DNA from 2 places in the Antribacter sp. NEAU-D49 genome. Region 2 is predicted to be linked to the other one. Evidence: riboswitches for the same ligand, from Rfam matches in the RefSeq annotation. Region 2 holds a riboswitch; the other holds the start of a gene.
The links. Region 2 has a riboswitch for thiamine pyrophosphate ahead of thiO (glycine oxidase ThiO). Riboswitches for the same ligand answer to the same signal wherever they lie in the genome.

Region 1 (15,630 bases), 100 kb from region 2:
GACGTGGCGGGCAGCGCTGAGCGCACCGGGTAGCGGGGCGCCTCGGCCGGCAGCAGGTCCATGTGTTCGACCGGCACGACCGGGTTGGTGAAGAACGAGCCGGAGTTCCACCGGTCGTGATCCGGCTCGCCGCCCGGGGCAGGCTTGTCGAGCAGCATGCCCTTGCCGGCGCGCAGCGCGAGCACCGCCTCACGCACGTCCGCCGACGGCGCCTTCTGACCCACCTCGACGCCGAGGCGGCGCGCCAGCTCGGAGTAACCCACGGGCGCCGACATCGAGCCCAGGCGGAACTGGAACTGCACCTCGAGCACCACGTAGCGCGGTGACGGGTACCAGGGGGCCTGCGGGTCCACCGACCGCGCCGCCACGTGCATCGAGCGCTTCAGCAGCGAGGTGCGGTACCCGAAGTCGAGCTCGCCGACGCTGAACGTCCGCTTGCGCCGCTCCGCCCGGTCCCAGGTGCGCACCGTGGCGATCACGCCCGCGACCTCCTGGCCGTACGCCCCCACGTTCTGGACCGGCACGGCGCCCACCGTGCCCGGGATGCCGGACAGCGACTCGACGCCCACCCAGCCCTCGCCGACGGCGCGCTCCACCAGCTCGTCCCAGTTCTGACCCGCCGGAGCGGACACGACGGCACCGCCGCACGAGTCCGTCGACTCGACCGTGATGCCCGACCGGGCGTCGCGGACGACCACGCCGTCGAAGCCCTCGTCGGCCACGAGCAGGTTGGAGCCGCCTCCCACCACGAGCAGGGGCACACCCTCGTCGTCAGCCTCCTGAACTGCGGCGACGAGCTCTTCCTCCGCGGCCGCCTCGACGAAGGAAGCGGCCGGCCCACCGACCCGGAGGGTGGTCAGGTCGGCGAGACTGGGGACGACGGTCTGCGACGGGTAAAGCCTCACCCTGCAAGCCTATCTACCGAACGCCAAGACCTTGTGCACATTCTCGACATGGAGCGGGTGAGGTCTGCCGATGTTCTGCACATGACCGGCGTGTCCTTCGATCGGGGTGTCGAGAGCTGTTCCGGAGCCTAAACGGTTCGGACGGTTTTCACCCGGGAGGAGGGTCTCCACAGTGAGGTGCTGCACCCCCGAAAGCACGATCACCCTGGAGGAACGTCATGTCCACCCGCACGCGACTACGCAATCTCGCCGCCGCCCTGTCGGTGGCGGTGCTGGCCCCTTTCCTGGCCATGACCGTCGCTGCGCCGACGGCCACGGCCCACGGTTCAGTCACCGACCCGCCCACCCGTAACTACGGTTGCTGGGAGCGCTGGGGCGACGACCACATGAACCCCACCATGGCCCAGACGGACCCGATGTGCTGGCAGGCCTGGCAGGCCAACCCCAACACCATGTGGAACTGGAACGGCCTCTTCCGTGAGGGTGTGGGCGGCCGGCACGAGCAGGTCATCCCGAACGGCCAGCTCTGCTCGGGCGGCCGGACGCAGGGCGGCCTCTACGCCTCCCTCGACACCCCGGGCGCCTGGGTCGCCAAGAACGTGGCGCAGCAGTTCCGCCTGACGCTCACCGACGGTGCCAACCACGGCGCCGACTACCTGCGGATCTACGTCTCCAAGGCGGGCTTCGACCCGACGCGCGAGGCGCTGGGCTGGGACGACCTCGACCTGGTCAAGGAGACCGGCCGCTACCCGACGACGTCGCCGTACGTCACCGACGTGAACCTCGCGGGCCGCAGCGGCCGTGCGGTCCTGTTCACGATCTGGCAGGCCAGCCACCTCGACCAGCCGTACTACCTGTGCTCGGACATCAACATCGGCGGCACCGGATCGACGCCGACCCCGACGCCCACGCCCACGCCCACCCCCACGCCCACCCCGACCCCCACGCCGACGCCGACCCCGACCCCGACCCCGACGCCCACGCCGGGTACCGGGCAGTGCACGGCCGCCGTGGTCGTGACGAACTCGTGGAGCGGTGGCTACCAGGCTGAGGTCCGCGTGACGGCCGGCTCCGCCCCGATCAACGGCTGGCGGGTCACCGTCCCCGGCGCCACGATCACGCAGGCCTGGAACGGGACCGTCTCCGGCGGTAACACCATTGCCAACGTCCAGTGGAACGGCAGCCTGCAGGCAGGGGGCACGGCCACGGCCGGGTTCCTCGGCAGCGGCAGCTCCTCGGGGCTGACCGCCACCTGCGCGGCAGCGTAGCCGAGCAGACGAGGGCAGTGAGAACAACACTGTGCAGGCAACCGCTGTCGGTTGCCTGCACAGTGTTGTTCTCGTCTGCGCTACGACGGCAACGTCAGCGCGCCGAGCCCGCCGCAGTGGCGAGGGGCCGTACAGCCCCGGCCGCCACGAGGCCGAGCGCCACCGGAAGAGCCAGCACGAGCACGGCGAGGCGGTAGCCCGTGAGGTCGGCCAGGAACCCGATGAGCGGCGGGCCGACGAAGAACGCCGAATACCCGATGGTCGACGCCACCGCGACCCGCATCGCCGCCCGAGCCGGGTCGTCCGACGCCGCGCTCATGCCGACGGGGAACCCGAGGGCCGCACCCGCACCCCAGAGCGCCACGCCCACGAGCGCCACCCAGAGCGACGGCACGAGCGCGAAGACCGCGACGCCGACGATCGCGAGCACCGCGGAGACCCGCAGCGTCACTACCCGGCCGAACCGGTCGATGGCCCGCGTGCCGAGGAGGCGAGCCGTCGTCATCGCGGTGAGGAACACCGCCAGGCCGATCGCCCCCACGGAGTCGGGCACGTGGAAGCCGTCCACGACCGCCAGCCCCACCCAGTCGTTCGCCACGCCCTCGGTCAGGGCCGCGCCCAGCACCACGAGGCCCACCGCAAGGGTGCGGGGTTCCCGCCACGCCGCGAGCAGGCCGCGAGCGCCCTGGGGCCCGGTGCCGCCCGATGCAGGTCGCTCGTCCGGCCCGGTCGCGTCCGTGGGGGCGCTGATCAGGGCGGTAGCAGCCGGGTCGGCCTGCAGGTCGGGAGCCGCACGGTGCGCCGCCGCGTCGGCGACGGGCTGCACCTGGGGCGGGCGGGCGGCGTCGGGCGCAGGCTCGGGCAGGAAGAACCGGACGGAGACCACGACAGTGAGAAGAGCAACGACACCGGCCGCGGGTACGTGCCACTCGACGGGCAGCGCGAAGCGCGCCGCGAGCGCACCGACGCCCGCGCCGAGGACGGTGCCGAAGGAGAAGCCGGCGTGGAAGACCGGCATGACGGCGCGGCCGAGCCGCTGCTCCACCGCCGCGCCCTCCAGGTTCATGCCGGCGTCCCAGACGCCGGCGCCCACCCCGAACACCACGAGACCTGCCCGGACGGCGAGGTGGTCGCCGGAGTGCACGCCGAACGCCGCGACCGCGACCCCGACGGTGAAGATCAGGGCGAAGACCACCACGGTGCGGGACGTGCCGAGGCGCTCGACCACCAGTCCCGACAGCGGGATGGCGATCACGGAGCCGATGGCCCCGGTGAGGAGTAGCAGCCCCATCTCCCCCTCGCCGAAGGTCAGGCCGTCGCGCACGGCCGGCAACCGGGACGCCCAGCTCGCGAAGCCGAAGCCGCTCGCGGCGAAGACGGCGAACACGGCACGGGCGGCCGCCGTCGCGGACCGGGGAACGGCGCTGGTGGCAGCACCGGGGGTGATAGGCACAAAACTCCTCGTGGTTCAGGGCGAGCGGCCCGACGTGCGGGTACGCTGGCGGGCGCGCCGTCGCCGACGAGGCGCGCAACGATTCGACAGCCAGCACACACGACAACCAGCGTGCGGTCCAGCGGATTCCGGCGGCCGCCGAGACGACGCCACCGAGGAGCCTCGATGAGCCGAGAACGCGGGAGCCGCCCGACCCTGGCCAAGGTAGCCGAGCTGGCAGGCGTGTCCGTGTCCACGGCGTCGCTCGCCTTCTCCGGCGCCGGGCCCATCACCGCCGAGACCCGCGAGCGGGTGCTGCAGGCGGCACGCGACCTCGAGTACTCGGGCCCCAACCCGCTGGGCCGCCAGCTCCGGTCGGGCCGCTCGGGGATCGTGGGGGTCCTGATCGGGGACCAGCTGGGCCGCTCGTTCCGTGACCCGGTGTCGGTCCAGGTGCTCCACGGCCTCGTGTCGACGATCGGCGAGCAGGGTCTCGGCGTCCTCCTCGTCCCCGGCACGCCGCAGGGGTCGCTGCAGCTCGCGGGGCTCGAGACCGTGGGTCTGCCGCCCGCCGTCGACCCGCTGGTCGAGGCGGCGGCGATGGACGTGGCGGTGCTCGTGTGGGGCGCGCTCACCGACGACCCCAACGTCGCGGCGCTGCAGCGCCGCGGTGTGCCCGTGGTGATCGGCGAGGGCCATGCCGTGCCCGGCGCGCCGCTGGTCGCCATCGACGACCGCCGGGGCGCGGCCGAGGCCGTGCGGCACCTCGTCGAGCTCGGCCACACGCGTATCGCCGAGATCGCGCTGCCCTTCGGCCGTGACGAGCGGTCCGGCCCCGTGTCGCCCGAGCGCCTGGAGCAGGCGGACCGTACGCCCACCCGCAACCGCCTGTCCGGGGTGCGCGACGTCATCGAGCCGGTGCTGTCGTGGGAGACGCCCGCCTCGCTCGTGGAGCACGGTCGCGACGCCGCCATGGAGATCCTCGGGGCGTGGGTGCCCTCGTCGGAGCGGCCCACGGCGATCGTGGCGCACTCCGACCTCCTCGCCGCCGGTGCGGTCATCGCCGCCCGCGAGCTGGGGCTCCGCATCCCGGAGGACGTCTCCATCGCGGGGTTCGACGGCCTGGACCTGCCGTGGCTCTCCCCCGACGTCCTCACCAGCGTGCACCAGCCGCTGACCGAGAAGGGCAAGGCGCTGGGCCGCGCCGTCATCGCTCTCCTCGCGGGCGACGAGCCGGAGACCGTCACGCTGGAGGTGGGCCTGGTACAGGGCACGACGACGGGCCCGGTCCCGGAGCTCTGACCCCACCCCTCGCGGTGGGGTTTGGGGTGGGGGGGGGGGGGGGGCCGCCATGAGCGCCACCCGCACCCCCCCCCCCGCCCCGCGGGGGGCGACAATTCCGGCCGGAATTGTCGCCACAGCCATACCCACAGCGGGAAGACGGAGGGGTCAGGAGCGGACGCGCGGCTCCGGCAGGTAGACGCTCGACCCCGCCTCGCGGAACGCCTCGGAGCGCTCGGCCATGCCGGCGATCTGCTCCTGCTCCGACATGCCGCCGAACTCCGAGCGGATGTCCTGCGAGATGCGCATCGAGCAGAACTTGGGACCGCACATCGAGCAGAAGTGCGCGGTCTTGGCCGCCTCGGCGGGCAGCGTCTCGTCGTGGTACTCCTCGGCTCGCTCGGGGTCGAGCGACAGCGCGAACTGGTCCCGCCAGCGGAACTCGAACCGCGCCTTCGAGAGCGCGTCGTCCCGGTCGCGCGCGCCCGGGTGGCCCTTCGCGACGTCGGCCGCGTGCGCCGCGATCTTGTAGGTCACCACCCCGGTCCGGACGTCCTCCCGGTCCGGCAGGCCGAGGTGCTCCTTGGGCGTGACGTAGCAGAGCATCGCGGTGCCGTACCGCGCGATCTCCGTGGCCCCGATGGCCGAGGTGATGTGGTCGTACCCCGGGGCGACGTCGGTCACCAGCGGGCCGAGCGTGTAGAACGGCGCGCCGTCGCACAGCTCCTGCTGCCGCTCGACGTTCTCCCGCACCAGGTGGAACGGCACATGGCCGGGGCCCTCGACCATGACCTGCACGTCGTACGCCCAGGCCCGCTTCGTCAGCTCGGCCAGCGTGTCGAGCTCGGCGAACTGCGCGGCGTCGTTGGCGTCCGCGAGGGACCCGGGCCGCAGGCCGTCGCCCAGGGAGAAGGCGACGTCGTACCGGGCGAAGATCTCGCACAGCTCGTCGAAGTGCGTGTAGAGGAAGTTCTCCTGGTGGTGCGCCAGGCACCAGCCCGCCATGATCGAGCCGCCGCGCGACACGATGCCCGTCACGCGGTCCGCGGTGAGAGGCACGTAGCGCAGCAGCACGCCCGCGTGCACCGTCATGTAGTCGACGCCCTGCTCGCACTGCTCGATCACCGTGTCGCGGTAGACCTCCCAGGTCAGCGCGCTCGCGTCACCGTTCACCTTCTCGAGCGCCTGGTAGATCGGCACGGTGCCGATCGGCACCGGCGAGTTCCGCAGGATCCACTCGCGGGTGGTGTGGATGTCGTCGCCGGTCGACAGGTCCATCACCGTGTCGGCGCCCCAGCGGGTGGCCCACTCGAGCTTCTCGACCTCCTCCGCGATGGAGCTGTGCACCGCCGAGTTGCCGATGTTGGCGTTGATCTTCACCAGGAACGCCTTGCCGATGATCATCGGCTCGGACTCGGGGTGGTTCACGTTGTTGGGGATGATCGCCCGGCCCGCCGCGACCTCGCTGCGCACCAGCTCGACGTCACAGTTCTCGCGCAGGGCGACGAACCGCATCTCTGGCGTGATCTCGCCCCGGCGGGCGTAGTGCATCTGGGTGACGGTCCGGCCCTCGGCGGCCCGGCGCGGCCGACGTCGGACCCCCTGCCACTCCTCCGACGCCGCACCACGGCGCAGGGCTCCTCGGCCGTCGTCGGCCAGGTCGCGGCGTCGGCCCTCGTACTCCTCCGTGTCACCGCGGGCCACCACCCACGGCTCCCGGAGCGCGGGGAGGCCGCGGACGGGGTCCGCCCCCGGACCCTGGGTGCGGTACACCCGCACCGGCCCGTTGGGCGTGCCGTCCGGGGACGGCGCGAGGGCGATCTCGGTCACCGGCACCCGCAGGCCGGCCTCGGTGTCGTGCTCGTACGCGAGCGTGCGGGACTGTGCTGTCTCCATGAGAGAACTCCTGCTTCCTACGCCGGTGCTAACCGGTCAGGTTCGACGGTCCCGGGCCGTGACAGCCCGATCTCAGCCCTTACGAGGGCACCCGTGGGATCGATGCCGACCTTAGCACCGCGCGCCTTCCGCGTGGATCGTCCGTTCTCTGGCAGGTTCCCGCCATGATCACGCTGACCACGTGGGCCGGGCCTGACGGCTTCACCGGAGGGGCTGCGGAGCACCTCCTGCCCGACGACGCCGGGGTCGCCCTGGGGCGCGGAGGCGCCCCCGTGGAGTTCACCGACCCGTACGGCGACGGCTCGCCCGTGGTGTACGAGGCGGGGACCTGGACGTCCCCGGTGGTCGAGGCGGGCTACGCCGTCCGGGAGGCGGTGCCGTCGTGGAACGCGAGGACCCCGCCCGGGACCTGGCTCCAGGTCGAGCTCCAGGGCCGCGTGGCCGACGACCGGTGGACCCGGTGGTTCGTCCTGGGGCGCTGGGCCTCGGGGTGCGACCACGCGGCGGGCGACATCCGCCGGGCGTCCGTGCCCGGTCAGGACGACGAGGACGCCGCCATCTCGACCGACAGCTACGTGGCCCGCGCGGGCCGAGAGCCCGTGGCGCTCCGCGCGCGGGTGACGATGTTCCGGCCGTCGGGCTCGGCGGCCGCACCACACCTGCGCCAGCTCTCCCTGCTGGCCACGGGGCCATCGCCGGAGCCCGGCGCGACGAGCGCCTTCACGCTCGGCCGGCACGTGGAGCTCGGTGTGCCGGCGTACTCGCAGCTGGTCCACTCGGGCGAGTACCCGGCCTTCGGCGGGGGCGGGACGGTGTGGTGCTCTCCCACCTCGGTCACGATGGTGCAGGACTTCTACGGGCCTGCGTACGCGGTCCCGGCCGACGAGCTCGCACGGATCGACGCCGCGGCGCACCCGCAGGTCGCGTACGCCGCCCTGGGCACCTGGGACCACGCGTACGGCGGGGCGGGGAACTGGGCGTTCAGCACCGCCTACGCGCACCGTTTCGGGCTCCTCGGCCTGGTGACCCGGCTGCGGTCGCTCGCGGAGGCCGAGCGGTTCATCGCGGCCGGGATCCCGCTCGTGCTCTCCGGGTCGTGGGCGAAGGAGGACCTGCCCGAGGCCGGGTACGCGACCGAAGGGCACCTCTTCGTGCTGGTGGGGTTCACCGCCGACGGCGACGCGATCGTCAACGACCCCAACCGGGCGTCGGACGGGCTGGTGCGGGACGTGTACCCGCGCGCGAGCCTGGAGCGGGTCTGGCAGAGGTCGACCCGGGGGCTCACCTACGTGGTGCGGCCGGCGGACCTGCCGCTGCCGGAGAACGTGCCGGGGGCCACGCCGAACTGGTGATCGGCCGTGCGCGCCGGGCCGCGGGGCGTCCCGCGGGACAGTCAGGACAGGCGGACCAGCACCTGGGCGCGGCCCAGGACGGCCTGGCCGTCGGACACGACGGTCAGGTCGATGCGGACCGTGCCCGCGTCGGCGTCTACCACGGCCACCGTGCCCGTGACCTCCACGGTCGCGGTGCCGGGGTTGGGGACGGTGACGGTCCGCGTGAAGCGCGTGCGGTAGTCGACGACGGCGCCCGGGTCGCCCGCCCAGTCCTCCACCAGGCCCACGGCGGAGCCCATGGTCAGCATCCCGTGCGCGATGACGCCGGGCAGGCCCACGCCCTCGGCGAACGAGTCGTTCCAGTGGATCGGGTTGAAGTCGCCGCTCGCACCGGCGTAGCGGACCAGCCGGGAGCGGTCCAGCTCGATGGTGCGGGTGCCGATCACGTCGCCGACGGCCACGTCGGCGAGCCGCGGCACCGCAGTCTCCTGCGTGCTCATGCGCCCTCACCCCGGACCGCGAGCGTGGAGGTGACCGTGGAGACGGGCTCGCGCACGCCGTCTCCGGACTCGGCGAAGATCTCGCAGCGGGTGGTGACCAGCGAGATGGCCCCCCGCGTCGCCACGGAGTCGACGTGCAGCACCGTCACGAGCTCGTCGCCGGCGACGATGGGACGGTGGTGCGTGAACCGCTCGTCGGCATGGACCACGCGGGAGAAGTCGATGCCGGCCGCCGGGTCCTGGATGTACTGCGCCTCTGCGCGCTGCGCCACGACCACCGCAAAGGTGGCGGGCGCAACCAGGTCCGGATAGCCGAGACCCCGCGCCGCCACGAGATCGTGGTGCGCGGGGTGGGCCGCACCGACGGCTGAGGCAAACTCACGAATCTTCTCGCGGCCTACGGAGTACGGGCTCGTCGCCGGGTACTCGCGCCCGGCGAAGCCGGGGTCGGGCAGAGTGTTCGCCACGTCGGTATGAAGAGTTGTTACCGCAGCGGGATCAGCGGGTCTCGCGGTGCGCGGTGTGCTTGCCGCAGCGCGGGCAGAACTTCGCCAGCTCGAGACGATCGGGGTCGTTGCGGCGGTTCTTCTTCGTGATGTAGTTCCGCTCCTTGCAGTCCACGCACGCCATCGTGATCTTCGGGCGGACGTCGGCGCTCTTGCTTGCCATGGTTCTCACCTCTCGCGCCTCACGGAGAGGCGCATGTGTGTCTCGGGCCGTACGACTCCGGCCGCCGTACGGTGATCCAGGCAGGCTGGACCGTGAAGGATGTGCTTGGTAGCGAGGGCGGGGCTCGAACCCGCGACCTCACGATTATGAGTCGTGCGCTCTGACCAGCTGAGCTACCCCGCCGCACGTGACTAACGCGAGGCCGCCCGCCCGTGTTCCAGGGGGCGGCCCCGCGCCGATCACAGAGCCCCGAAAGGGAATCGAACCCTTGACCTTCTCCTTACCATGGAGATGCTCTGCCGACTGAGCTATCGGGGCAGCGGGTAGAACATTACACGGTCCGGCGGCACGTGTGAAATCGGATGTGGAGGGCCTGCGTCACACCGCGGACGACGGCCCGGAGCCCGTCCGGGAACGGTGCCCGCACCGCCCCTGGACAGCCCCGGGACGGCCTGGAGCTCCGCAGCCGCCGAACACGCGAGAGGCCCGGAACCGTGTGGTTCCGGGCCTCTGGCCGGCTGTGGCAGGTGAGGGATTCGAACCCCCGAAGCTTACGCGTCTGATTTACAGTCAGATCCCTTTGGCCGCTCGGGCAACCTGCCGTGGTGCGGGTGCAACATTAACGCGTCCACCGCCCTGAGGCGAAATCGAATCCGGGCGCCGGGCCGTGACCAGCGCCACACAGCCGCCGGTCAGGCGCCCGTCCGCCGTCGTCGTCCTGGGCACCTATCGTGACGAGGTGAGCATCCCCTCCCCCACCGAGCCCCAGGCAGACGCGACCGCGCTCGCGAAGGAGGCTCCGCCGTCGGGCACCGCGGACCGCTGGGGGCTGCCGCTCGGCATCGGCGCCTTCTTCATCTGGGGCGGCATGCCCCTGTTCTTCCCGCTGCTGCAACCGGCCGGCGCCTTCGAGATCATCGCGCACCGCATCGTGTGGAGCCTGCTGTTCTGCCTGCTGGGACTGGCCGCGACCCGGCACCTGCGGGCCTACTGGACAGCGCTCCGCACGCCGCGGACCCTCGCCACGCTCGCGCTGGCGTCGGCGCTCATCGTGGCCAACTGGACCGTCTACGTCTACGGCGTGCTCACCGACCGGGTCCTCGACGCCGCTCTCGGCTACTTCCTCAACCCCGTGCTCACGGTGCTCCTCGGGGTGCTCGTGCTGCGCGAGCGGCTGCGCCCGGCCCAGTGGGTCGCGGTCGGCGCGGGCGCCGCGGCCGTCGTCGTGATCTCGCTGGGAGTGGGCGGCCTCCCGTGGATCGCCCTCACGCTGGCCTGCACGTTCGGGGTCTACGGGCTCGTCAAGAACCGCGTGGGCCGCACCGTCCAGGCCCTGCCGGGCCTGGCGGTCGAGACCACCGTCGCCGCCCCGTTCGCCGCGGTGTTCCTGGTCTGGCTGGGGGCCGACGGCGCGTTCGGCAACCACGGGACGGGCCACGCGCTGCTCATGGTGTCGTCGGGCATCATCACCGCGCTCCCGCTGCTGCTGTTCAGCGGCGCCGCCCGGCGGCTCCCGCTCTCCGTGGTGGGGATGCTCCAGTACCTGGGCCCGGCGCTGCAGTTCCTGTTCGGCGTGCTCGTCTTCCACGAGCACATGCCGCCTGTGCGGTGGGCAGGCTTCGCGCTCGTCTGGGTCGCCCTGGTGATCCTTACCGTGGACGGCCTGCGGGCCGCCCGCTCGCAGCCGCGCCCGTCGCGCGCCTGACCTCGTCGTGGTGGGGGTGGGGGGTGGGGGGGGGGGGTCCCCCCCCGCGGCCCCCCCCCCCACAGCCATACCCACAACGGTCTCAGGCGAGCGCCGCCTCGATCGCCGCGGCCACGCCGTCCTCCTCGTTGGACCCGACGACGTCGCGCACCCGGGCGAGCACGTCCGGGTGCGCGTTGGCGACGGCGACGCCCCGGCCCGCCCACTCCAGCATCGGCAGGTCGACGGGCATGTCGCCGAACGCCCAGACGTCTGCCGGCTCGACCCCGAGCCGGGCGCACCAGCCGGCCAGGGCGGCCGACTTGGTGACCCCGGGCGGCATGAGCTCGGCGAGCCCGACGGCGCCCGAGTAGGCGAGGTGCGCCCGGTCCGCCGCGACGGCCGCAGCGACCTCCTGGAGGCGCACCGGGTCCGTGGTGTCCGACCGGGCGAGCAGCTTGAGCACCGGCTCGCCACCGAGCGTCTCCTCGATCAGGGCGGCGCTGCGCTCCGTGGTCATCCCGGGCTCCTCGAAGCTCGGGGACACCACGAAGTGGGGGTCGAACGACGCGCCGTCGACCCGCTCGACCGCGAGCGCCACGTCCGGCATGGCGGCCCGCAGGCCGGCGGCCAGGGCACGCACCGCGTCGTCGCCGAAGCCCCACGACTCGAGCGCGCAGCCCGTGGCGAGGTCCCAGACCGCGCCGCCGCCGAAGCAGATGGCGTGCCCGTGGCCACCCACGAGGTCGGCGAGCCGGGCGAGCGTGCGAGGCGGGCGAGCCGTCACGAACACGACCTCGATCCCGGCGGCCTCCGCCGCCGCGAGGGCGGCCCGGCTGCGCGCGGAGACGGTGCCGTCGTCGCGCAGGAGGGTGCCGTCGAGGTCGGTCGCCACCACCTTGGGGCGCGGGATGGTGCTCATGGCGCACACGGTACGCGGCCGGTGAGCCGGGTCAGCGGTAGTTCGTGAACTGCAGAGCCACGTCGAGGTCGGCGCCCTTGAGCAGCGCGATGACCTGCTGGAGGTCGTCGCGGGACTTGCTGGACACGCGCACCTCGTCACCGGTGATCTGGGTCTTGGCGCCCTTGGGGCCCTCGTCGCGGATGATCTTGGTGATCTTCTTGGCGTTCTCGCTGGACAGCCCCTCCTTCACGGAGGCGGCGAGGCGGTACTCCTTGCCCGAGGCCTTGGGCTCCTTGTCGCCCGCGTCGATCGACTTGAGCGAGATGCCACGCTTGACGAGCTTGGTCTCGAAGACGTCGAGGATCGCGAGGACGCGCTCCGGCGAGTTCGCGACCATGAGGATGTCCTCGCCGCTCCAGGTGATCGACGCGCCGACGTTCTTGAAGTCGTAGCGCTGCGCGATCTCCTAGGAGGCCTGGTTGAGGGCGTTGTCGACCTCCTGGCGGTCGACCTTGCTGACGATGTCGAACGACGAGTCGGCCATGGGCGTGCTCCTTCTTCGGTACGGGGATCAGGGTCTGGGACAACCGTAGTCCGCGTTCGCGTGGGCCGCCGACGGCGGCCTGCGCAGGGGCGGTCAGCGCGGCGGGGTGCCCCAGTCCGGCGCGTCCTCCGGGCCGGTGAACCCGCGGCCCGCGGCCCCGGGCCCGCCCGCCATGCGCTCGAGCCGAGCGATGCGGTCGGCCATGGGCGGGTGCGTCGCGAAGAGCCGGGCCAGGCCGGCGCCGCGGAACGGGTTGGCGATCATCAGGTGCGACACGTTGGTGAGGTCGCGGTTCTGCGGCAGGGGCGCGAGCTGCGTCCCCCGCTCCAGCTTGCGCAGCGCCGAGGCCAGCGCGAGCGGGTCGCCCGTGAGCCGGGCGCCGTCCTCGTCCGCGTCGTACTCGCGCGTGCGGGAGATCGCCAGCTGGATGAGCATCGCCGCGATCGGGGCCAGGAAGGCCATCGCCAGCGCCGCGAGCGGGTTGCCGCCCTCGCGGCGGTCACCGCCGAAGAACATGAGGAACTGGGCCACCGACGTGATCACTCCCGCCAGCGCCGACGCCACCGAGGACGTCAGGATGTCGCGGTTGTACACGTGCATGAGCTCGTGGCCGAGCACGCCCCGCAGCTCGCGCTCGTCGAGGAGCCGCAGGATGCCCTCGGTGCAGCAGACCGCCGCGTTCTGCGGGTTGCGGCCCGTGGCGAAGGCGTTGGGCGCCTGCGTGGGCGAGATGTAGAGCTTGGGCATGGGCTGCCGTGCCGCGTTGGAGAGCTCGCGCACGATCCGGTGCATCTCCGGCGCCTGCAGCTCGGTCACGGGATAGGCGTGCATGGCCCGGATCGCCAGCTTGGCCGAGTTCCAGTAGCCGTAGGCGGTGGTGCCGAGACCGATCAGGACGAAGACGAGCAGCAGGTTCCGCTGGGCGCCGAACACTGCCCACAGCCCGAGGATGACGGCCCACATCACGCCGAACAGCGCCGCCGTCTTGAGCCCGTTGTAGTGCTGGTGCATCGAAGTCCTTTCCACCCTCCGGAACGTCCCGGCGCGTCGTCCGGTTCCGGCGAGCTCCCCACGACGCATGATGCCCGACGCCGGACGGGTCGCCTCCTGTACGGAGGCGACCCGTCCGGCGTCGGGCACCAGGGCGGTGAGCTCAGGCGCGGGCTCGCGCGATCGCGATCATCTCCTCGCGCGGCACCACCTTGACGCGCTCGCGCCCCTCGGCCTCGCCGAGACCGCGCTCGTGCGCGTCCAGCAGCTCCCAGCCGGTCCACTCGATGACCTCGACGCCCCGCTCGGCGAGGAAGTCGGTGACGGCCTGCGGGTCACCCTGCGGAGCGGTACGGCCGCCGGTGAGGTCGCCCGTCGCGACGTCGCCGCCGTCACCCACCCCGGTCACGTCCTCGACCAGGTGGCGGACGGTCTCGGACGCGTCCGACTTGGTGTGGCCGATGAGGCCGACCGGGCCGCGCTTGATCCAGCCGGTCGCGTACACGCCCTCGACCTGCGCGCCGTCCAGGTCGACGACGCGGCCCTCGCGGTTTGTGATGACGCCCTTGGCCTCGTCGAAGGGGATCTCCGCCAGCGGCGAGCCGAAGTACCCCACGGCGCGGTAGACAGCCTGGACAGGCCAGTCGTGGAACTCCCCGGTGCCCTTGACGGTGCCGTCGCCCTGGAGCGCCGTGCGCTCGGTCCGCAGGCCCACGACCTTGCCGTCCTCGCCCAGCACCTCGGTGGGCGCGTGCAGGAAGTGCAGGTGCAGGCGGCGGGAGGCCGTGTTCTGCGCGGGGTCCTTCAGCGTCCAGTCCACGAGGGTCTTGACGACCTGCTTGGTCTGGTTGGACGAGTTGATCGCCGCCTCGGAGCCCTCGTCGAAGTCGAAGTCCTCCGGATAGACGATGACGTCCACGTCCGGGACGTGACCGAGCTCACGCAGCTCGAGGGGCGAGAACTTGGCCTGAGCGGGGCCGCGGCGCGCGAACACGTGCACGTCCGTGACCGGCGAGGCCTTGAGGGCCTCGTACACGTTGGCCGGGATCTCGGTGGGCAGCAGGTCGTCCGCGTGCTTCGCCAGGATGCGGGCGACGTCCAGCGCCACGTTGCCCGCGCCGAGCACCGCGACCTCCTTGTGCTCCAGCGGCCAGGTGCGCGGCACGTCCGGGTGGCCGTCGTACCAGGAGACGAAGTCGGCGGCACCGTAGGAGCCGTCGAGGTCGATGCCCGGGATGTTGAGCTCGGCGTCCTTGATGGAGCCGGTGGAGAAGATCACGGCGTCGTAGAACTGCCGCAGGTCCTCGAGCTTGACGTCCACGCCGAAGTCCACGTTCGCCAGCAGGCGGATGTCTCCGCGCGACAGCACCTTGTGGAGCGCGACGATGATCTGCTTGATCCGCGGGTGGTCCGGAGCGACGCCGTAGCGGACCAGGCCGAACGGCGCGGGCAGCCGCTCGAACAGGTCGATGCTCACGTCGAGGTCGGTCTTGGACAGGATGTCGGCCGCGTAGATGCCGGCAGGACCGGCGCCGACGACGGCGACGCGCAAGGGACGAGTGGTGCTCACTGAGTGTGCGCCTTCCGATCGAGGACTGGTGGCCCGGGGTCGGCTCGCCCGACCGCCGCACGCAGCCGAGGGCCGCGGGGACCCTGCCGATTCTATCGACCAGGTGAGGTACGCCTTACCGACCGGGCCCCCAGTTCCCCTACTGTGCCTCACGTCTCGCGCTGCGAACAGGGGCGTCTCAGGTGCTGAGAAGCCCTCGCCCCACGGTCCGCTCCGGTCAGACGGAGATCGCCACGCTGTCCTGCACGGCCCGCACCTGGCCCCAGAGCTCGCGCGCCTGCGTTCCCGCGCACGTGCCCGTGATCTGGACCAGGTCGGCCACGGGCCCCTGCTCCACCACGGCGAGGCGCACCGCCTGGGTCACGGTCCCGACGCGCTCGTCGCGCCAGGCCGCCTCGAGCCGGAAGCCCTTGAAGCCGCTGATCTCCCGCTCCTCGCGCCCGATCTCGGCGTACCCGGGCAGCGGCTCGAGCCGCGCCGCGGCCTCGGCCACCGCCGCTTCGAGGGTCTGCCCGGCCTGGAGCCGCGAGATCACCACGACGACGTTGGGCCGGAACTCGCCCGGCACCACGTCCTTGGCGACGGCGAGCTGTACCGCCGGCGCGGGCAGGGGCGACCACCCGTCCGGGCAGTCCATCGTCACGCTCGGGAAC
Region 2 (15,630 bases):
CCCGCCGTACCCGCGACCCGAAGGACGTCTCGGTCGGCTGGCAGATCGACGCCTACCACTTCGACCTGCCGATCGTGGCGGCGCCCATGGACTCTGTGATGAGCCCGGCCACCGCCGTCGCCCTGGGCCGTGCGGGTGGCCTCGGTGTTCTCGACCTCGAGGGCCTCTGGACCCGCTACGAGTCGCCGGAGCGGCTGCTGGAGGAGATCGCCCAGCTGCCGGCCGGCGAGGCCACCCGGCGCATGCAGGAGATCTACGCCGAGCCGGTCAAGGAGGAGCTGATCACCGAGCGCCTGCGCGAGGTGCGGGCCTCGGGCGTGACCGTGGCCGGCGCCCTGTCGCCGCAGCGCACGCAGGAGTTCTACAAGACGGTGGTCGACGCCGGGGTGGACCTGTTCGTCATCCGCGGCACCACCGTCTCGGCGGAGCACGTGAGCGGTAACGCCGAGCCGCTGAACCTCAAGCGCTTCATCTACGAGCTCGACGTCCCCGTCGTGGTGGGCGGTGCGTCCACCTACACGGCGGCGCTGCACCTCATGCGCACCGGCGCGGCGGGGGTGCTGGTCGGCTTCGGCGGCGGCGCCGCGCACACCACGCGCGTCAGCCTGGGTATCCACGCGCCGATGGCGACCGCAGTCGCCGACGTGGCGGCCGCCCGCCGCGACTACCTCGACGAGTCCGGCGGTCGCTACGTCCACGTCATCGCCGACGGCGGCGTGGGCCGCTCGGGCGACATCGTCAAGGCCGTGGCGTGCGGTGCTGACGCGGTCATGCTGGGTGCCGCGCTGGCCCGTGCCGCTGAGGCGCCGGGCAAGGGCTGGCACTGGGGCCCGGAGGCGCACCACGCCCAGCTGCCGCGTGGCGAGCGGGTCGAGGTGGGCACCGTGGGCTCGCTCGAGGAGATCCTCTTCGGGCCGGGCCAGCAGGCCGACGGCACGCTGAACCTGGTGGGCGCGCTCCGGCGCGCGATGGCCACGACGGGTTACTCCGACCTCAAGGAGTTCCAGCGCGTCGAGGTCGTGGTCTCGCCCTACCAGCCGCGGTGACGGCGGGGGTCGAGTTCCGCGAGATCACGGACGCCGACGTCGAGCAGGTGGTCGCTCTGTGGCGCGACTGCGGGCTCACTCGCCCGTGGAACGACCCGCACCGCGACGTGGCCGACGCGCGCACGGGGGAGACCTCGACCATCCTCGTCGCGCGGGACGCCGGTGCCGTCGTGGCGACCGTGATGGCGGGGCTCGACGGGCACCGGGGCTGGCTCTACTACGTCGCGGTCGCCCCGGACCGGCAGGGCGCCGGGCTCGGCCGTGCAGCGGTCGTCGCCGGCGAGGCCTGGCTGGCGGGTCAGGGCGCGCGCAAGGTCCAGCTCATGGTCCGTACCACCAACACGAAGGTGGCCGGCTTCTACGAGCGGCTCGGCTACGCGGACCAGGAGACGACGGTCCTCGGGCGCTGGTTCGACCGCCCGTGACGCCTCGCGATGCCCCGAGCAATCGGTTGCTGATTTTCACTCGGTGGGGGCTACGGGGCTCAGGGTTTTCCGCGTAGGGTGGCCGCCATGATCGACGACGCAGCAGTCGGAAGCGTGATCGACCCGGAGCAGCCGGAGGCTACCTACGTGCTGGAGCCGGACGTCGTCGCACCGCTCCTCGCGCGCATCGTCACGTCGCACGAGGCCGGTACCCACCGGTCGATCTGCCCCTTCACGGGGGCGCCCCTGGCGACGCTGCCGCTGTCGTCGGCCGCCGACGTGGCCGGGGCGGTGGAACGCGCCCGGGCCGCCCAGCGTTCGTGGGCGCACGTCCCGGTCCGGGAGCGGGCGGGCGTCCTCGGGCGGTTCGGCCGCATCGTCCTCGACCGCCAGTCGGACGTGCTGGACCTGGTCCAGATGGAGACGGGCAAGTCCCGCCGCTCGGCGTTCGAGGAGGTCGCCGACGCGGCCCAGGTGGCGCGCCACTTCGCCGTGCGCGGCCCCCGTTACCTCGCGCCCCGGCGCCTGGCGGGCATGCTCCCGCTCCTCACCGGCGTCCGGGTCCACCGTCGCCCGGTCGGGGTGGTGGGTGTCATCGCCCCCTGGAACTACCCGCTCACCCTTGCGCTCTCGGAAGCGCTGCCGGCGCTCCTCGCGGGCGACGCGGTGGTGCTCAAGCCCGACCCCCAGACCACCCTCACCGCCCTCTGGGCTGCCGAGGTCCTTGAGGACGCGGGGCTCCCGGCCGGGCTCTTCCAGGTCGTCGCCGGGGCCGGCGACGTGGGCGCCGAGCTGATCGAGCACGTGGACCACGTCGCGTTCACGGGTTCCACCGCGACCGGCCGCAAGGTCGCGGCGCGGGCGGGCGAGCGGCTGGTGGGTGCCACGCTCGAGCTCGGCGGCAAGAACCCCTTGTACGTCGCCGAGGACGCGGACGTCCTCACGGCCGTGCCGTCGGTGATCCGCGCGTGCTTCGCGAACACCGGCCAGATGTGCCTGTCGGTGGAACGCCTCGTGCTGCACGAGGACATCGCCGACGAGTTCCTCGCGCGGTTCGTCCCTGCGGTCCGTGCGCTGCGGCTCGGCGCCGCGCTCGACTACTCGGCCGACGTGGGCTCGCTCGTCTCCGCCGAGCAGCTCGCGAAGGTGGAGGCGCACGTGGACGACGCCCTGGCGCTCGGCGCACGGGTGCTCGCCGGCGGGGTGCACCGTAGCGACATCGGGCCGTACTTCTACGCGCCCACGATCCTCGACGACGTCCCGAGCGCTGCCCTGTGCACCCGTGAGGAGACCTTCGGGCCCGTCGTGGCGGTCACCCGCGTGGCGTCGGACGACGAGGCCGTCCGCGTCATGAACCAGACCGAGTACGGCCTGCACGCCTCCGTCTACTCGTCGGACGTCGCCCGGGCGCGCCGGATCGCAGCCCGCGTCGAGGCCGGCTCGGTCGCGATCAACGACGGGTACGCGCTCCTGTGGGGTTCCGTGTCCGCGCCCCTGGGCGGCTGGAAGGCGTCGGGGCTGGGTCGTCGGCACGGGGCCGCGTCGATCGAGGCGCTGACCGAGACGCAGACGATCGTCGTCGACCGCGGCGCCCGGATCGGTGCCACCCTGGACGCGCTCTACGGCCTGGACGACGACCGCCCGAGCGAGGTGCTCACCGCCGCCCTCCACGCGATGCGGCGCCTCCGCCTGCGCTGACCTGGCTAGGCCCCGACCAGCGGGCGCACCGCCGCCTTCCAGCTCGCGGGCAGCTCGCGGACGTGCCACCACGCCGACTTCAGCGGCAGCACGCTCGCCGCGCTGACTCCGAGGCCGACGGCGTCCAGCCCGGCCTCCACGCACGAGTACAGGGTGCGCCGCAGGTGGTAGTCCTGCGTGACGACCACGGCGGTCCGCACGCCGAACACGTCGTAGGCACGGCGGCACGTGGCGGTGGTGTTGTACCCTTCGCCGTCGAGGACCAGCGCGCCCTCGGGCACTCCCTGGCTCACGGCGTAGTCGCGCATCGACGCCGGCTCGTCGTACCGGGTGCCGTTCGGGCGGGTGTGGGCGTCGCCGCTGAGGATCACGGTCTGCGCCACGCCCGCGCGATAGAGGGCGACTGCTCCGTCGACCCGGCGCCGGAGGAAGGTCGACGGCGTGCCGTCCTCCCGCAGCCCGGCGCCCAGCACCACGATCGCGTCCACCTTCTCGACGCCCTGGACGCTCGCCCGGACCCGGGACTGCCCCACACCCTGGACCCAGGCGACGGGCACCGCGAAGGCGAGACCGAGCACGGCGAGGACGATGAGCGCGATCTTCACGGACGGCACGCTACCTGGTCGGACGAACTCACTGTCCCGGCGGGGGGCGGAGCAGGGACCGGCGCTCCGTGCGGAGGTTCGACGTCGCCGGCTTCTCCCACCGGGCGACGCCCGGCGCGGTCCGGAAGAGGTTCCCGCCCGCGAGCAGCTGGGTGAGGACCGCGGCGCGCCCGAGCCTGAACGTCAGCCCGGGCACGTCCGCGTACTCGGCGCGCACCTGCTGCGCATAGCGGGCGTAGGTGCCGGGTGCCGCGCCCAGGACGGCGAGGTCCGCGTCGCTGACCAGGGCACCGGCGAGGTCGCCGGGCGCTGGGTCGTGAGCGGTGGTCACGAGCACGAGCTGCGCCACCTCCTCGACGAGGCTGCCCGACGCGGGTCCGCCCTCCGTTGTGGGTATGGCCGTGGCGTGAATCTCGGCAGGAATTGTCGCCGTAGCCATACCCACAGCGGACAGGGAGGTGCGGGCCAGGTCCGCCGAGCGTTCCTCGTCGCGGCCGGCCTCGCCGTCGTGGACCGCGTCGTGGAACCACAGGGCTACGCGGGCGGCCCAGACGGTCGCCGGGTCCACCGGCGTGCCGGCCGCGGCCAGATCGCCGAGCAGGAGGTCCAGCGCGTCCAGGGACTGCGCCAGGTGGAGTCTCGTGTGGTAGACGCGGTGCGGCTCACGCCAGCGGTCGAGGAGGTCCTCGCCCAGGGCGCCCCACGCCTCGGGTGAGACGGCGCTCCCGGGCGACCCGGCCGACGTCGGGCAGCCGGGTTCACCCGGGCGGAGGGCCGACCAGCGGGCCGCGAGGGACTCCCGCGACGCGCGACCCCGCTCCGCGCCGGAGACGCGTAGCACCGAGCCGCCGAGGCGGCGGGCCAGCTCCCGGCCGTCGACCGGCAGGGCACCGGCCGCGACGAGCGTGTCGTAGCGGTGGGCCGGTACGTCGTAGTGGTCGAGGTCGAGTGCTCGGTCGGGCACGCCCGCCGCACGAGCGAAGATCCGGAGCTCGTACAGCGACTGGTCCGAGACGAGGTGGGAGAAGTGCGTCCCGTGCGCAGGCCAGGCGGGCGGGTCGATCAGGACGGTCACCTGCTCACGAGCTCCATCGCCTGGCGGGCGATCGCCAGCTCCTCGTTCGTGGGGACCACCATCACCAGGGCCGGTGCGCCCGCCGGGGAGACCACGCGCGCCTCGCGCGACGGAGCCTCGTTGCGCTCCGGGTCCACCTCGAGGCCGAGGAACCCCAGGCCCTGCACGACACCGGCCCGCACGCGGACGTCGTTCTCGCCCACGCCCGCCGTGAACGTCAGCACGTCGATCCCGCCCAGCACCGCCGCGTACGCGCCCACGTACTTGCGGAGGCGGTGCAGGTAGACGTCCATCGCCAGGCGCGCCGGCTCGTCACCCGCGGCCACCAGACCCTGCAGCTCGCGCATGTCGTTCACGCCGGCGAGGCCCTTGAGCCCCGACGACTTGTTGAGGAGCGTGTCGACGTCGTCCACCGACATCCCCGCGTTGCGAACCAGGTGGAACACGATCGCCGGGTCGAGGTCACCCGACCGCGTGCCCATGACGAGCCCCTCCAGCGGCGTGAGCCCCATCGAGGTCTCCACGGCCACGCCGTCGAGCACCGCCGACGCCGACGCCCCGTTGCCGAGGTGGAGGACCACCTGCCGCAGCGGGGACCGGCCCAGCGCCCGGACGTCGGCGTGCGCCGCCACCGCGGCCGACACGAACTGGTGCGACGTCCCGTGGAAGCCGTAGCGGCGCACCCCGTGCTCCTCAGCGACCTTGCGGTCCACCGCGTAGGTCGCGGCGGCCGACGGGAGCGTCGAGAAGAAGGCGGTGTCGAACACCGCGACGTGCGGCACGCCGAGCAGCTCACGCGCCACCTCGATCCCCGTCACGTTCGCCGGGTTGTGCAGCGGCGCCAGCGGGACCAGGGAACGGATCTCCGCCACCGCGTCGTCGTCCAGGAGCACAGGCGCGGAGAACAGCGCGCCACCGTGCACCACCCGGTGCCCGACGGCGCGCACACCCGCCTCGGCCAGCGACGGCCCGGCCTCGTCGAAGAGGCCGAGCGCCAGCCTGAGCGCGTCCGCGTGCGACGGCACCGGCTGCTCCCGCTCCACCGTGCTCCCGCCCGCCTCGTGCTTGACCCGGCCCGACTCCTCCCCGATGCGCTCGATCACGCCCGAGGCGAGCGCGTCGCCCGACGACGGGTCCACGAGCTGGTACTTCAGCGACGAGGAGCCCGAGTTGAGCACCAGCACTGTCGACGTCATCGGGTCGCTCCCTGCGCCTGGATGGCCGTGATGGCCACGGTGTTGACGATGTCCTGGACCAGCGCCCCGCGGGACAGGTCGTTGACCGGCTTGTTCAGGCCCTGCAGCACCGGGCCCACCGCCACGGCGCCGGCGGAGCGCTGCACCGCCTTGTAGGTGTTGTTCCCGGTGTTGAGGTCGGGGAACACGAACACCGTCGCGCGCCCCGCCACGTCGGACCCCGGCAGCTTCGACGCCGCGACCGACGCGTCCACCGCGGCGTCGTACTGGATGGGGCCCTCCACGTCGAGGTCGGGACGGCGCTCGCGGACCAGCTCCGTCGCGGTGCGGACCTTGTCCACGTCGGCCCCCGAGCCGGACGTGCCGGTCGAGTAGGACAGCATCGCGATCCGCGGGTCCACCCCGAACTGGGTGGCCGTGGCGGCGGACGAGATCGCGATGTCTGCCAGCTCCTCGGCGGTGGGGTCGGGGATGACCGCGCAGTCGCCGTAGACCAGCACGCGGTCCTCCAGGCACATGAGGAACACCGACGACACCGACGAGACCCCGGGCTGCGTCTTGATGATCTCGAACGACGGCCGGATGGTGTGCGCGGTGGAGTGCGCGGCGCCCGAGACCATGCCGTCGGCGAGGCCCAGGTGCACCATCATGGTGCCGAAGTACGACACGTCGGTGACCACCTCGCGAGCCCGCTCCACGGTCATGCCCTTGTGGGCCCGGAGCCGGGCGTACTCCTCGGCGAAGCGCTTCACGCTCTCCGGGTCGGTCGTCGACAGCACCCGCGCCGTCTCGAGGTCGAGGCCCAGCTCCGTGGCGCGGCCGCGGACCGCGGTCTCCTCGCCGAGGATGGTCAGGTCGGCGATCCCGCGCGCCAGCACCGTCGACGCGGCCCGCAGGATGCGGTCGTCGTCGCCCTCCGGGAGCACCACGTGCCGCCGCTCCTCCCGTGCTCGCTCGATGAGGCGGTACTCGAACATCAGCGGGGTGACGACCTGCGGTGGCGGTACGTCGAGCCGTGCGGCCAGCTCCTCGCCGTCCACGTTCTTCTCGAACAGGGCCCGCGCAGTGTCGATCTTGCGGGTGGAGGCACGAGTGACCCGCCCGCGCGTCTTGGCCGCCGCCCGCGCCACGGGGTACGTGTCGCCGTCCGTGCGGATGATGGGGACCTTGGGCTCCAGCGCGGCCACCAGCTCGGCGGTCCGGCCCTCCGGGTAGAACCCGCCGCCGAGCACGATGCCCGCCAGGGACGGGAACGTCGGCGCCGTCTGCGCGGCGAGCAGGCCGATCAGCACGTCGGTGCGGTCACCGGGGGTGATCACCACCGCGCCGTCGGACAGCCGCTCCAGCAGGTGCTCGAAGCTCATCGCCCCGACGAGCACGTCCAGCGCCTCGCGGGTCAGCAGCTCGGGGTCGCCGAGCGTGAGCTCGCCGTCCACCGCCTCGAGGAGCTGTCCCACGGTGGGGGCGGTGAGGAACGGCTCCTCGGGGATGACCCACACCGGAAGGTCTTCCTCCGCACGCAGGTCGGTGAGGGCGGCGCGGACGTCGTCGGGCCGCGCGCCCGGCTGCGTGCCGCACCGGTTGACGACGATGCCGACCGGCTGGGCATGGTTCGCGCGGAGCTCGGCCAGGCTCACCTCGGCCAGGGCGCGCACCGCGTCCGGGGTGCGCTCGCGCCCCGAGACGACGAGCAGCACCGGCGCGCCGAGGTTCGCCGCGATACGCGCGTTGAACGACAGCTCGGTGGGCCCCGCCACGTCCGTGTAGTCGGTGCCCAGCACCACCACCGCGTCACAGTGTGCGGCCATGTCGTGGTACCGGGAGACGATGCGCGACAGCGCCGCCTCCGGGTCCGCATGGACCTCGTCGTACGTGACGCCCACGGCGTCCTCGTACGGCACGTCCACGCCGTCGTGCTCGAGGAGCATCTCCAGGACGTAGTCGCGGTCGGGCGTGTCCGGCCCCGCGGAGGGGACGCGGGAGACGGCGCGGAAGACCCCGACCCGCTGGACCTGGCGGACCAGCAGGTCGAGGACCCCCAGCGCGACCGTCGACTTCCCGGTCTCCCCCTCGGGCGACGCGATGACGAGGGAACGGACTGTCGGGCTCGCGGTCATGGACGCATCTCTACTCGTTGTCGCCGCCTGTGTCGAGCGCGGCGCTGTACTGCGGCCCGCCCTCCTCGGTCGCGGTCTCCCCGACGTCCGGGAACACCCAGTCGCGCACCTCGGGGATGTCCTCCCCGTGCTCGCGCGTGTACGCGCGGGCACGGAGCCGGGCGTCCTGCATCCGCTGCCGCAGGCCTGCCTGTGCCGCGCCGAGCGACGGCACGCGGTCGATCACGTCGATGACCAGGTGGTACCGGTCGAGGTCGTTGAGCATGACCATGTCGAACGGCGTGGTGGTGGTGCCTTCCTCCTTGTACCCGCGGGCGTGCAGGTTCGCGTGGCCCGTGCGGCGGTACGTCAGGCGGTGGATCAGCCAGGGGTAGCCGTGGTACGCGAAGATGATCGGCCGGTCCGCGGTGAAGAGCCCGTCGAACTCCGAGTCCGTGAGCCCGTGCGGGTGCTCGCGGGAGTCCTGCAGGCGCATGAGGTCCACCACGTTGATCACGCGGACCTTCAGCTCGGGCAGCTCGCGACGCAGGATGTCGGCCGCCGCCAGCACCTCCAGGGTGGGCACGTCGCCCGCCGCCGCGAGGACCACGTCCGGCTTCTCGCCGGGCACCTCCGTGCCCGCCCACTCCCAGATCCCCAGGCCGCGGGTGCAGTGCTCGACCGCCTGCTCCATGGTGAGGAAGTTGGGCGCCGGCTGCTTGCCGGCCACCACCACGTTGACGTACTGCCGGCTGCGCAGGCAGTGGTCGTAGGTGGACAGGAGGGTGTTCGCGTCCGGCGGCAGGTACACCCGCACGATCTCCGCCTTCTTGTTCACCACATGGTCGATGAAGCCGGGGTCCTGGTGGCTGAAGCCGTTGTGGTCCTGCCGCCACACGTGGCTGCTCAGCAGATAGTTCAGCGAGGCGATCGGCCGGCGCCACGGGATGTGGTTGGTGACCTTCAGCCACTTGGCGTGCTGGTTGAACATCGAGTCGACGATGTGGATGAAGGCCTCGTAGCTGGTGAACAGCCCGTGCCGGCCCGTCAGGAGGTAGCCCTCCAGCCAGCCCTGGCACTGGTGCTCGCTGAGCATCTCCATGACGCGGCCGGCGCGAGCCATGTGCTCGTCCACGTCCTTGCCCAGGAAGTCGGCGTTCCACTGCTTGTCCGTGACCTCGTACACCGCCTGCAGGCGGTTCGACGCCGTCTCGTCCGGCCCGAAGATGCGGAAGTTGGTCGGGTTCAGGCGGATCACGTCGGTCAGCCACTGCCCGAGGACACGCGGCGCCTCGGAGACGGAGCCGCCCGGCGCAGGCACGTCCACGGCGTACTTCCGGAAGTCGGGGAGCCGCAGGTCGTGCAGCAGGAGCCCGCCGTTCGCGTGCGGGGTCGCGCTCATCCTCAGCGAGCCCTCCGGCGCGAGCGCGGCGATCTCGGGCAGCACGCACCCGTCCTCGTCGAACAGCTCCTCCGGGCGGTACGACCGCAGCCACTGCTCGAGCACCTGCAGGTGCTCCTCCGTGTCGCGGGCGCTCGCCAGCGGCACCTGGTGCGCCCGCCACGAGCCCGTCGTCTTCTTGCCGTCGATGGTGTCCGGACCGCTCCAGCCCTTGGGCGTGCGGAACACGATCATGGGCCACATGGGGCGCGTCAGGTCACCGTCGGCGGCGCGGGCCTTGATGGCCGCGATCTCGTCCAGGACCTCGTCCAGCAGTGTGGCGAACCGTGCGTGGAACTCGGCGGGCGACTCCTGCGACTCGTCCTCCACGGCGAAGAAGTACGGCTTGTGCCCGTACCCCACCATGAGGTTGCGGAGCTCGTCCTCGGGGATGCGCGCCAGCACCGTCGGGTTGGCGATCTTGTAGCCGTTGAGGTGCAGGATCGGCAGCACCACGCCGTCCTGCGCCGGGTTGACGAACTTGTTCGAGTGCCAGCTCGTGGCGAGCGGCCCGGTTTCCGCCTCGCCGTCGCCCACCACCGCCGCGACCAGGAGGTCCGGGTTGTCGAACACGGCCCCGTACGCGTGGCTGAGCGCGTAGCCCAGCTCGCCGCCCTCGTGGATCGAACCGGGCGTCTCCGGGGCCACGTGGCTCGGGATGCCGCCCGGGAACGAGAACTGCCGGAACAGCCGCTTCACGCCCTCGGTGTCCTGCGTGATGTCGCTGTAGTACTCGGAGTAGGTGCCGTCCAGGTACGCGGCCGCGACCAGGCCCGGGCCACCGTGGCCGGGGCCGGTCACGTAGAGGGTGGGCTGCTGCCGGGCCTTGATCGCCCGGTTCAGGTGCGCGTAGAGGAAGGTCAGGCCGGGCGTGGTGCCCCAGTGGCCGAGGAGGCGCGGCTTGACGTGGTCCCGGGTGAGCGGCTCCCGCAGCAGCGGGTTGTCGAGCAGGTAGATCTGGCCCACGGAGAGGTAGTTGGCCGCGCGCCACCACGCGTCGATCAGGTCCAGCTCCTCGGGCCCCGGCTCCGCGGTGCCGGCGGCGCGCCAGGCGCCCTCCGTGGCCGCTCGGTCGGTGCTCGGGACGGTGGTCGTCGTCATCACACGCTCCTGTCTGCCAGGGCTGTCGGGTCGGCTGCGGCGACGTGCGCCGCGCTTTCATTCGACCCCAGAACATGCCCGGGCGCACCAGGTGATCGGGGTGAGGTGGATCTGGCGCTCTGTCAGGTCATATTCCGTGACGGAGACCGCACACCTGAGGGCCGCGAGGATTCCGCCGGAGCGGTCGCGGACGACTACCGTGGGGGCATGCCTTCTCCCGTCGCGACCCCGGCGTCCGTGACGCCGACGCCCGAGGCGGGCGACCGGCGTCGGACCTTCTGGGAGGTGGCGCGGGAGCCCCGCATGGTGGGTGTCCTGCTCCTGCTGCTCCTGGCAGCGGCGGTGTGCGGGCGCCTCGGCGTCTGGCAGCTGGACCGCGCGTACGAGCGCGCGGAGCTCGCCGACCGGCAGGCCGCCGCGGAGGCCGTGGCGGAAGGGCCCGCCTGGCTGGGCGAGGTGCTCGCACCGCAGGAGTCCTTCCCCGGCGACCTCGTCAGCCGGCAGGTCCAGGTCAAGGGAGAGTACGAGCCGGACGGCCAGCGCCTGGTGCCCGGGCGCGTCCTCGACGGGCGCGAGGGGTACCTGGTGCTCACGCCGCTCCGCGTGTCCGACGACGGCACCGGCGGCGGCTCGTGGGCCGGGCTGTCGGGCCCGCCCGCGGTGGCGGTGGTGCGCGGCTGGGTCGCGTCGCCCGGCGAAGCCGTCGGCCCTCCCGCCGGAGAGATCCGTGTGACGGGCTGGCTCCAGGCGGGCGAGGCCGTCTCCGGCGGCGGCCCCGTGCTGCCCGAGGGGCAGGTGGACCGGATCGCGCTCGGGGCTCTCGTGCAGGAGTGGGGCGGACCGGTCTATACCGGGTACGTGGTGCTCTCGGACGCGTCGCCCTCGCCGGCGGCTGACGGGCCCGCCCTCCTTCCCCGCCCTACCCTCGACGGGGGCTCCGGCGTCAACGTGCAGAACGCGTTCTATGCCCTCCAGTGGTGGGTGTTCGGAGCGTTCGCCGTGGCGCTCTGGGTCCGCATGGTGCGCGACGACATGGCCGGCGGCCGCCGCCGTGGCGGCGACGCGTCCGACCCGGCGACGGGGATCGCGGGCCTCCCGGGCTGAGCCGGCGGCGGGCCCGCACCGGCGCCCCGCGACCAGGTAGCTGTTCCCTTTCTGCGGTCGAGGCGGGGAAGAACTACCTGGTGACGGCGGTCCGTGGCGTCAGCGGGCGAGCTGCAGCTGGGCCTCCACGAAGCCCTCGTCCTCCACCGTCACGAAGCCGAGCTTCGGGGCGTCGACGCCGTAGTCGGTGAAGACCACGGGGATCTGCGTGCTGACCTCGGCACCGGCCTCGGTGAGGCGCACCTGCAGGGTGGCGGTCACGTCCTGCGAGGTGCCCTTGATGGTCATGGTGCCGGGGGCCTCGACGGTGACGGTCTCGCCGTCGGCCACGGCCGAGACGTCCACGGGCGAGGCGAGCTCGAAGGTGGCGACGGGGTGCGTGGCGGTGTCGAGGATGGACCGGAACTGGCCGTCACGTGCGGACTCGTCGGTCTCGATGCTCGCCATGTCGACCTCGACGGTGGCCTCGCTGAGCTCGCCGTCCGCGATGGTCGCCGAGCCGGTCACCTGGTCGGTGCGGCCCACCACCGTCACGTCCTCGCCGGCGAGCACCTCGTCGACGCGGTAGCCGGCCTCGGAGCCCTCGGCCACGGCGTACTCGCCGTCGAGGTCCTCGACCGCGGCCGCCGAGACCGGGGCCTCGGTGCCGACGGCGGGCGCCGCGACGTCGTCGCCCGTCTGCATGCTCGCGTACAGGCGCGTGCCGCCGAAGACGGCGAGCGCGAGGACCACGAGGCCGATCACGACCCACAGGACGATCCGGGCCGGGCTGCGGGAGCCGGAGCTCGCCGGACCGGTGCTGCCAGGGGTGCTGGGTGCCGCCACGTCTCCTCCAGGGTTCACAGGTCAGGCGCGGCGGGCGACCACCGGCGCCGGTACCAGCCTGCCCTCCCACGCTGGGAACCGCCTGACAGGCGGCCGGGGAGGGTCAGCCGGTCGCTGCGACGACCCGCTCACGGAGCTCGCGCGCCGCGCGCTCGGGGTCGGCAGCCTGCGTGATCGCGCGCACGACGACGATCCGTTCCGCCCCCGCGTCCAGCACCTCACCGAGCCGGTCGGCGTCGATGCCGCCGATCGCGAACCAGGGCGTGGCCGGGCGGCTCTCCGCGACCTGGCGCAGCAGGTCCAGGCCGACGGCGGCTCGACCCGGCTTGGTCGGCGTGGCCCACAGCGGGCCCACGCAGAAGTAGTTCACGTCCGGGTCGGCCTCGGCCGCCGCGGCCTGCTCGCGGGAGTGGGTGGAGCGGCCGAGCACCGGTACCGGGCCGACGAGCGAGCGCACCCCCGCGACCGGGAGGTCCCGCTGGCCGGTGTGGACCACGGGCGCGCCGGTGAGCGCCGCGACGTCGGCCCGGTCGTTGACGGCCCAGAGCGCGCCGTGCTCGGCGGCCACCCGTGCGACGAGCCGGTGCAGCTCGAGCTCGCGGGCCACGTCGAGCGTCTTGTCGCGGAGCTGGACCACGTCCACGCCGCCGGTCAGCGCGGCGTGCAGAAAGTCCTCGAGGTCGCCCCGCTCCTCGCGGGCGTCGGTGCAGAGGTAGAGGCGGGCGTCGGCCAGGCGGGCCCGGAAGTCGGTCACGCCGGTCAGCCTAGCCAGCGGCCGGAGTAGGGTGGGCCACGCACGGGAGCCCCGGACGGGGCTGAGAGGGCGTTGGAGCGCCGACCGTCGAACCTGATCTGGGTCATGCCAGCGAAGGGAGCAGCCAGATGACGGTGCCACGGCACCACCCCGGTCCCCCCGAGGGCGCGTCCGCGCGCCCTGTCGACGTGCTCGTCGTCGGGGCGGGGATCGTCGGCGCCGCCGTGGCGTGGCGGGCTGCCCGCGCGGGGCTGACGGTCACCGTCCTCGACCCCGCGCCGGGCGACGGGGCCACGCACGCCGCCGCCGGGATGCTCGCCCCGGTGAGCGAGTCGTGGTTCGGCGAGGAGGCGGCAGCCCGCCTCGGTCTCGCGGGGGCCGCTGCCTGGCCCGCGTTCGCCGCCGGCCTGGAGGCCGCGACGGGGGCCGGCACCGGCCTGCGGACCACCGGCACGCTCACCGCCGCGTACGACGCCGACGACATGGCCGAGCTGCGCCGCTGGGCCGGGCTCCACCGACGCTGGGGGCTCGACTCGACCGAGCTCGGGCCCGCGCAGGCGCGTCGCAGGGAGCCGCTCCTCGGGCCCCGCGTGAGCGGCGCCGCCTGGATGCCGGGCGACCACACGGCCGACCCCCGCGCGACGCACGCCGCCCTCCTGGCGGGACTCGCTGCCGAGCCGGGCGCCGTCGTCGTGCACCGGGCCGCCGTCCGCCTGCTGCGCGACCGGGGGGCCGTCACCGGGGCCCTGGACGACTCCGGGCGTGAGTACCGGGCCGGGACCGTGGTGCTGGCCGCCGGCTGGCGGTCGGCGGAGCTGGTCGCGGACCTGCCCGTCGCCGTGCCGGTCCGGCCCGTGCGGGGGCAGACCCTCCGGCTCGACGCCGCGCCGGGCGGTGCACCGGAGCACGTGGTGCGCGGCGTCGTCCAGGGGCGGCCCGTCTATGTGGTGCCGCGCGCGCCGGGGACCGGCGCGGCGCCGGGCGGGGGACCGGAGCACCGGGAGGTGGTCGTGGGCGCGACCAGCGAGGAGGCGCCCGACGACCGTCGCGCCACCGCGGGCGGCGTGTTCGCCCTGCTCCGCGACGCGCGGGCGCTCCTTCCCGCGCTGGACGAGGCCGCCCTGGTGGAGGTGACCCCGCGGGCCCGGCCGGCCACGCCCGACAACCTCCCCCTGGTGGGCGCCACCGAGGTGCCCGGCCTGTGCCTCGCCACCGGCCACTACCGCAACGGCGTGCTGCTCGCGCCGATCACCGCCGACGCGGTGCTCGCCGTCCTGACCGGCCGCGAGCCACCGGCCGCCCTGGCCGCTGCCGACCCACGGCGCTTCACCCCGGCCCGCCCGGGGACCGCCGGCCCTGACACACCCACCCCTGCCCCGACCCGAGGAGCCCCCGCATGACCTCCCCGTCCTCCGCCCCGCCCACCGCGTACGCGGTGGTCAACGACGAGCCGTACGCGCTGGACCGCGGCGCGCGCATCGACCAGCTGGTGGTCGCCCTGGTGCCCGGCTGCGTCGTGGACGGCACGCCCCAGGGCGTGGCCGTCGCCGTGAACGACGCCGTGGTGCCGCGCGGCGCCTGGACCACGACGATGCTGTCGCCCGGCGACCGCGTCGAGCTCGTCACCGCGGTGCAGGGCGGATGAGCGCCGTGGGCACGCTGACGATCGCCGGGACGCCGCTCGGCTCCCGGCTGGTCATGGGCACCGGCGGCGCGCCGAGCCTGCTCGCGCTCGAAGAGGCGCTCGTCGCGTCCGGCACGGAGCTGACGACGGTCGCGCTGCGGCGGGTTGCCAGACCACGGCCGGGCGCGCCCGCGAGCGACGCCTCCGTGTGGGGCCTCCTCGACCGCCTCGGGATCCGTGCCCTCCCCAACACCGCGGGCTGCTTCTCCGCGCGGGAGGCGGTCCTCACGGCGCACCTCGCCCGCGAGGCGTGCGGCACCGACTGGGTCAAGCTCGAGGTGATCGCCGACGACGTCAGCCTCCTCCCCGAACCCCTCGGCCTCGTGGAGGCCGCCGAGGAGCTGGTGCGCGACGGCTTCGTGGTGCTCCCGTACACGAACGACGACCCGGTGCTCGCGCGCCGGCTCGAGGACGTCGGCTGCGCGGCCGTGATGCCGCTCGGCGCGCCGATCGGGTCCGGGCTCGGGATCCTCAACCCGCGGAACATCGCGGCCATCGCGGGCTCGGCCCAGGTGCCGGTGATCCTCGACGCGGGGATCGGCACGGCGTCGGACGCCGCGCTCGCGATGGAGCTCGGCTG

Region 1: it holds a riboswitch for thiamine pyrophosphate, as region 2 does, so the genes downstream of both, thiC (phosphomethylpyrimidine synthase ThiC) here and thiO (glycine oxidase ThiO) in region 2, are expected to answer to the same signal.

The regions. Positions count from the first base shown of each region.
Region 1 covers NZ_JBXTSN010000013.1:4,227-19,856, reverse strand. Annotated here, with positions in the region: gene AC060K_RS11580 (UDP-N-acetylmuramate dehydrogenase) at 1-905, opposite strand, end outside; gene AC060K_RS11575 (lytic polysaccharide monooxygenase auxiliary activity family 9 protein) at 1,124-2,173, shown strand; gene AC060K_RS11570 (MFS transporter) at 2,268-3,626, opposite strand; gene AC060K_RS11565 (LacI family DNA-binding transcriptional regulator) at 3,792-4,907, shown strand; gene thiC (phosphomethylpyrimidine synthase ThiC) at 5,055-6,782, opposite strand; TPP riboswitch at 6,780-6,885, opposite strand; gene AC060K_RS11555 (C39 family peptidase) at 6,947-8,134, shown strand; gene AC060K_RS11550 (MaoC family dehydratase) at 8,176-8,616, opposite strand; gene AC060K_RS11545 (FAS1-like dehydratase domain-containing protein) at 8,613-9,083, opposite strand; gene rpmG (50S ribosomal protein L33) at 9,115-9,285, opposite strand; tRNA gene AC060K_RS11535 (tRNA-Met) at 9,392-9,468, opposite strand; tRNA gene AC060K_RS11530 (tRNA-Thr) at 9,531-9,603, opposite strand; tRNA gene AC060K_RS11525 (tRNA-Tyr) at 9,807-9,887, opposite strand; gene rarD (EamA family transporter RarD) at 10,031-10,990, shown strand; gene AC060K_RS11515 (HAD family hydrolase) at 11,073-11,891, opposite strand; partial or broken gene AC060K_RS11510 (YajQ family cyclic di-GMP-binding protein) at 11,923-12,417, opposite strand; gene htpX (zinc metalloprotease HtpX) at 12,511-13,428, opposite strand; gene AC060K_RS11500 (FAD-dependent oxidoreductase) at 13,571-14,977, opposite strand; gene AC060K_RS11495 (LpqN/LpqT family lipoprotein) at 15,195-15,630, opposite strand, start outside.
Region 2 covers NZ_JBXTSN010000013.1:107,617-123,246, forward strand. Annotated here, with positions in the region: gene AC060K_RS12060 (GuaB3 family IMP dehydrogenase-related protein) at 1-1,046, shown strand, start outside; gene AC060K_RS12065 (GNAT family acetyltransferase) at 1,043-1,471, shown strand; gene AC060K_RS12070 (succinic semialdehyde dehydrogenase) at 1,559-3,169, shown strand; gene AC060K_RS12075 (SanA/YdcF family protein) at 3,175-3,774, opposite strand; gene AC060K_RS12080 (DUF4031 domain-containing protein) at 3,803-4,849, opposite strand; gene AC060K_RS12085 (acetate/propionate family kinase) at 4,846-6,045, opposite strand; gene pta (phosphate acetyltransferase) at 6,042-8,162, opposite strand; gene AC060K_RS12095 (phosphoketolase family protein) at 8,173-10,683, opposite strand; gene AC060K_RS12100 (SURF1 family protein) at 10,891-11,787, shown strand; gene AC060K_RS12105 (YceI family protein) at 11,887-12,612, opposite strand; gene thiE (thiamine phosphate synthase) at 12,716-13,366, opposite strand; TPP riboswitch at 13,399-13,503, shown strand; gene thiO (glycine oxidase ThiO) at 13,495-14,766, shown strand; gene thiS (sulfur carrier protein ThiS) at 14,763-15,011, shown strand; gene AC060K_RS12125 (thiazole synthase) at 15,008-15,630, shown strand, end outside.